Regions from separate parts of the Serratia nevei genome, predicted to be linked through region 2. Evidence: predicted binding sites of a transcription regulator. Region 2 holds the regulator's gene; the other holds the start of a gene.
The links. The regulator Fur, encoded in region 2, represses iron uptake genes when iron is present. The targets are predictions, from matches to a motif close to ATAATAATGAGAACNACTATCAA.
Positions count from the first base shown of each region.

Region 1: a site for Fur is predicted at 1,849-1,871, ahead of efeU (iron uptake transporter permease EfeU). Genes of this name have one in related genera too.

Region 1 is NZ_CP149940.1:3,077,843-3,080,976, reverse strand. Features, by position in the region: gene putP (sodium/proline symporter PutP) at 224-1,708, shown strand; gene efeU (iron uptake transporter permease EfeU) at 1,953-2,798, shown strand; gene efeO (iron uptake system protein EfeO) at 2,819-3,134, shown strand, end outside.
Region 2 is NZ_CP149940.1:1,242,156-1,245,289, reverse strand. Features, by position in the region: gene ybfE (LexA regulated protein) at 154-441, shown strand; gene fldA (flavodoxin FldA) at 706-1,245, shown strand; gene fur (ferric iron uptake transcriptional regulator) at 1,575-2,021, shown strand; gene V8N38_RS05820 (beta-N-acetylhexosaminidase) at 2,267-3,134, opposite strand, start outside.

The DNA.
Region 1 (3,134 bases), 1.8 Mb from region 2:
TAAACTTTGTGTAACTTTGTTGTTAAATATCTTGTTGGTTGATGAAAGGCTCATCTAGGATAACCGACGGTCAACAATTACGGGCAGAAACTATTTTACCTGCACTTGCTCGCAGGCTGCGCCACGTTCCGGCGCGGCGGCCAGTGAAATGCATTGCGCGTGGATTTACCGGCGCCGGCTTGGCCGGAGCGAAACGCGAATAATAATGAAAGTGGAGAATTAAATGACAATGAGCACACCTATGCTGGTGACCTTCCTGGTGTACATTTTCGGGATGGTGCTGATCGGCCTGCTTGCCTACCGGGCAACCAACAACTTTGATGACTATATTCTCGGCGGCCGCAGTTTGGGCAGCGTGGTGACCGCGCTGTCCGCCGGCGCTTCCGACATGAGCGGCTGGTTGCTGATGGGCCTGCCGGGCGCCATCTTCCTCTCCGGCATCTCCGAAAGCTGGATCGCTATCGGCCTGACCATCGGCGCTTACCTGAACTGGAAGCTGGTGGCAGGAAGGCTGCGCGTACATACCGAAGCCAACAACAACGCCCTGACGCTGCCGGATTATTTCACCAGCCGCTTTGAAGACAACAGCAAGCTGCTGCGCGTGATCTCGGCCATCGTCATCCTGGTGTTCTTCACCATTTACTGCGCCTCCGGCATCGTAGCCGGCGCGCGCCTGTTCGAAAGCACCTTCGGCATGAGCTACGAAACCGCCCTGTGGGCCGGCGCCGCGGCGACCATCCTCTACACCTTTATCGGCGGTTTCCTGGCGGTAAGCTGGACCGACACCGTGCAGGCCAGCCTGATGATTTTCGCGCTGATCCTGACGCCGGTGATCGTGATCTTTGCCGTCGGCGGCATCGATACCTCGATGCTGGTGATCCAGGCGCAGAACCCGGCCAACCTCGACATGCTGAAAGGGCTGAACTTCGTCGCCATCCTGTCGCTGCTGGGGTGGGGCCTGGGCTACTTCGGTCAGCCGCACATCCTGGCGCGTTTCATGGCGGCGGATTCTCACCGCACCATCCGCAGCGCGCGTCGCATCAGCATGACCTGGATGATCCTGTGCCTGGCCGGCACCATCGCCGTCGGTTTCTTCGGTATTGCTTACTTCGCCAACAACCCGGATCAAGCCGGTAACGTGTCGAAGAACGGGGAACGCGTGTTCATCGAACTGGCGATGCTGCTGTTCAACCCATGGGTAGCGGGCGTGCTGCTGTCGGCGATTCTGGCGGCGGTCATGAGTACCCTGAGCTGCCAGCTGCTGGTGTGCTCCAGCGCGATCACCGAAGACCTGTACAAGGCGTTCCTGCGTAAAGGCGCCAGCCAGCGCGAGCTGGTGTGGGTCGGCCGCGTGATGGTGCTGGTGGTGGCGTTGATCGCCATCGCGCTGGCGGCCAATCCGGAGAACCGCGTGCTGGGCCTGGTGAGCTACGCCTGGGCCGGTTTCGGCGCCGCCTTCGGTCCGGTGGTGCTGATTTCGGTGATGTGGTCGCGCATGACCCGCAACGGCGCGCTGGCCGGTATGCTGGTCGGTGCGGTGACGGTGATCGTCTGGAAACAGTACGAATGGCTGGGGCTGTATGAAATCATCCCGGGCTTCATCCTGGGTTGCCTTGCCATCGTGGTGGTGAGCCTGATGGGCCGCCAGCCTTCCACCACCGTGACCGAGCGTTTCGATCAGGCGGAAGCCGAGTACAAAACGGTGTAACGCCGTTCGATGTCAGTCGGTAAGGGGCGCGCAGAGCGCCCCTTTTTTTGCCTGCCGATCGCCGTCATCCGGCTGTAACACCTGGCGACATTTGATTAGAAAAAATCACCGTCATGCCTCTTGTATTTATTCTTGGCAGAATGATAATCACTCTCGTTGGTTTTTACGTTTCTTTACATAGTCGCCGCGGCTCATTTCGCAAGCACCGTCTCTGCCGCCGCGGTCTTTTCAGGGGTGATTATTTATGTTCGTTCCCTTTCTTATCATGTTCCGTGAGGGGCTGGAGGCCGCGCTGATCGTCAGCCTGATCGCCAGCTACCTGAAGCGCACGCAGCGCAGCCAATGGCTGGGCGCGGTGTGGATCGGCGTGATTGTCGCTGCGGCGTTGTGTCTGGCGCTCGGTATCTTCATCAATGAAACCACCGGCGAGTTCCCGCAGAAACAGCAGGAGCTGTTCGAGGGCATTGTGGCGGTGGTGGCGGTGGTGATCCTCACCTATATGGTGTTCTGGATGCGTAAGGTGTCCAAGTCGGTCAAGGTGCATCTGGAAGGGGCGATCGATCAGGCGCTCAGCGCCGGTAAAGGGCAGGGTTGGGCGCTGGTGGCGATGGTGTTCTTCGCCGTGGCGCGCGAAGGGCTGGAGTCGGTGTTCTTCCTGCTGGCGGCGTTCCAGCAAGACGTGGGCGCCGCGGCGCCGATCGGCGCGGTGCTCGGCCTGGTGGCCGCCATCGTGCTGGGCATGATGATTTATTGGGGCGGGGTGAAGCTGCACCTGGCCAAGTTTTTCAAATGGACCAGCCTGTTCATTCTGTTCGTTGCCGCCGGCCTGGCCGCCGGGGCGATTCGCGCCTTCCACGAAGCCGGCCTGTGGAACCACTTCCAGGACATCGCCTTCGATTTCAGCAGCACCCTGTCGACCCATTCGCTGTTCGGCACCCTGCTGGAAGGTATTCTCGGTTATCAGGAAGCGCCAACGGTCAGCGAAGTGGCCGTCTATTTCCTGTATCTGATCCCGGCGCTGATTTTCTTTTTCCTGCCGCAGCGCGCGGAGCCGGCAGCGGCCCCGGCGCAACGTAAAATCAATCATTAATGTTTAATAGGGAATCTCGTATGTCTACTCCGTTATTTCGCCGCAAGGCGTTGCACGCAGCATTACTGGCTATCCCGGCGTTTGCGCTGAGCATCGACGCGTTGGCGGCGGACGTGCCGCAGGTCAAGGTCACGGTCAACGACAAGCAGTGCGAACCGATGCAGCTGACGGTGCCGGCCGGCAAGACGCAGTTTGTGGTGCATAACACCAGCCAGAAAAACGTCGAATGGGAAATCCTGAAAGGGGTGATGGTGGTGGAAGAGCGCGAAAACATCGCGCCGGGCTTCACCCAGAAAATGACCGCCACGCTGGAAGCGGGCGAATACGACATGACCT
Region 2 (3,134 bases):
GCGCTATAATTTTGCCACCGCGCCAGCGCGTTCGCGAACGCCGGTTCGGGGGTGAATTTGGGTTAGGGTTTATTGGCCCGAAGTGTGTTAACCGATGCCTCCGGAAGCGTGCGAGCGCTTTTTGATGCAAACTCCCTTGCAGTACCGCTACCTATGGCAAAAGAACAAACGGATCGCACGACGCTGGATCTGTTCGCAGATGAACGCCGTCCGGGGCGCCCGAAAACCAACCCGCTTTCCCGCGATGAACAGCTTAGAATCAATAAGCGCAATCAGTTACGGCGCGATAAAGTGCGTGGATTGCGGCGCGTAGAGCTGAAAATCAACGCGGATGCGGTGGACGCCCTGAACAAACTGGCGGAACAGCGCAACATCAGCCGCAGCGAACTCATCGAGCAGATGCTGTTGGCACAACTGGCGGAAGAACAGCCGGAACATTGATCTCTTCGGCCGCACGCGCGGCGCGGCGTTAAGGACAACGCCGGATCGACCACGCTTTTCTTCATTCTCCGGCATCGCATAAATGCGATAAAACCCCGGCGCCACTTTCTGGCATGATACGCATTTACCGGTAAGAGACTGCGCCTGTCGGCGCCCGCCCCGGAGGCGAAAGGCTCTTGCCATGGCATCATTTTAATCGGCGTCAGCGGCGGCAGTGCCGGCGTCGAGTAATGCAATTACTTGAATTTAAAGGTTATACGCGATATGGCTACTGTAGGCATTTTCTTTGGCAGCGACACTGGCAATACCGAAAACATTGCCAAAATGATCCAGAAAATTCTCCAGAAACAGTTTGGCGACGACGTCTCTGAAGTGCATGACATCGCTAAAAGCAGCAAAGAAGACCTGGAAGGGTTCGATATCCTGCTGCTGGGTATCCCGACCTGGTACTACGGTGAAGCGCAGTGTGACTGGGATGATTTCTTCCCGACGCTGGAAGAAGTCGACTTCAACGGCAAACTGGTGGCGCTGTTCGGCTGCGGCGACCAGGAAGACTACGCGGAATACTTCTGTGACGCGATGGGCACCATCCGCGACATCATCGAACCGCGTGGCGCGGCCATCGTGGGCCACTGGCCGACCAAAGGCTACCACTTCGAGGCCTCCAAAGGCCTGGCGGACGACAACCACTTCATCGGTCTGGCGATCGACGAAGACCGTCAGCCTGAGCTGACCAACGAGCGCGTGGACGCCTGGGTCAAACAAATCGTCGAAGAGCTGAGCCTGGCCGATATCGTCGGCTAAGCCCCGGCACTGGCGAAAGGTTGAACAAAGGCCCTGTAAAGTGCATAGTGTGCCCACAGGGCCGTCATCGGCAGCAGGGATTGCTGCGATAGAAGCTACAGATTTGTAACTTCCCACCCCGTCACGGTAGACTGAGATATCGGTTTATCCCATCCATCAAGGCGTTGCATGCAAAACATGCAATAGTGCAATTATATCTTTGTTAACAACCGGCGGTTTCCATTTAGTACAACCGGTTCTATAATGAGACGCATTAACTCTTTGTGCCGACCGATGCCACAGGCGAGTACGCCTCAACTTGATTAGCATAGTAACAGGACTGAATTCGCATGACCGACAACAACATCGCATTGAAGAAGGCCGGCTTAAAAGTCACGCTTCCGCGACTCAAAATCCTGGAAGTACTGCAAAATCCGGAATGCCATCACGTCAGTGCGGAAGATTTGTACAAAAAACTGATTGATATGGGCGAAGAGATCGGGCTGGCAACGGTTTATCGCGTACTGAACCAGTTTGACGATGCGGGCATTGTGACACGTCACAATTTCGAAGGCGGCAAGTCCGTGTTCGAGCTGACCCAACAGCATCACCACGATCACCTGATTTGCCTGGACTGCGGCAAAGTGATCGAATTCAGCGACGAATCCATCGAAGTGCGCCAGCGTGACATCGCCAAGCAGCACGGCATCAAGCTCACCAACCACAGCCTGTACCTGTACGGCCACTGTGAAACCGGTGACTGTCGCGAAGACGAAACGCTGCACGACAAGAAATAAGCCTGACCGGCTATGAAAAACCGCCTCACGCAGAGGCGGTTTTTTTATGCCTGCCGTGCAAAGGGCAAAAAAATCCCCGGACAAGCCGGGGGAAAATCATGTCATGAAATATCACAATTGCAGCGGCACTGCTACTCCACGTACTACTCTCACTACAACGTCCGCCCTACGCCGACACGCGCGGGCGAACGCATTCCCCCTTCGTTATACGGCCGCCGCCAGGGCAGCAGGCCGTTGCACCGGGCTTAGACCTTCTCGGCGCGGCTGTAGCGCTTGCCGTCCGGGCTAACCGAACGCACCTGCACCTCACCGGACACCGCAGGCTTGGCCTTGGCGTCATAGCGCTGCCACTGCTTGCCGCCGTCGGTGGAGTACTCGATGCCCAATCCCGGCAGCGCGATATTCGCCTCCAGCTTGCCGCCCGCTACGCGTGCGCCCGGCACCGGCAGACGGTAAGCGACGCCACCTTTGTCCAGCTTGGCCAGTTCACGCTGCCCCAGGATATTGGCGAAGCGCAGCCAGTCTTTCTCCAGCGTCTTGGTATCGACAAAGTGGGTTTCCCCGCCTTTGTATTCGCGGCCGGCGCGGTAGTCCTGCTCCCAACCGGCGCGGTGCCAGGCGCGTTCAGCCACCGACAGCGCGCGTGGGAAAATCATGTATTCCATCTGCGGATCGGTGCGCTGGGTTTCGCTCCACAGCTGAGCGGACAGCCCGTAGGCGCCCGGCCACGGCTTGTCGCTCTTGGCGTTGAAGTGGTTGCCGTCGCGGTCGACCGAAGTTTCCGCGTTCTGCGGCATGTTATCCGGCGCGAAGCTGAACACCTTGCGCTCGTCGCTGAAGCGGGTACCCCAGTAGTAACCGCGCTCGTCCGGGTTCACCTCGTAAGGGAAGTCCATGTAGACGTAGTCCGGGTTGGAAACCACCACTTCATACCCTTTGTTGGCCCAGTCGTTGACGCTATCGAAACCGCCCCAGTACAGGGTATCCCAGAAGTTGACGCCCACGCGCGAGGTGGCGAACGCCTTCGCGTTCTCGGCGTCTTTCAAGCCATCCTGCCAAGCCTGCATTCTGTCGATGCCGTGCGCCTTCACCAGCTTGCTGACCTCTTGGCCG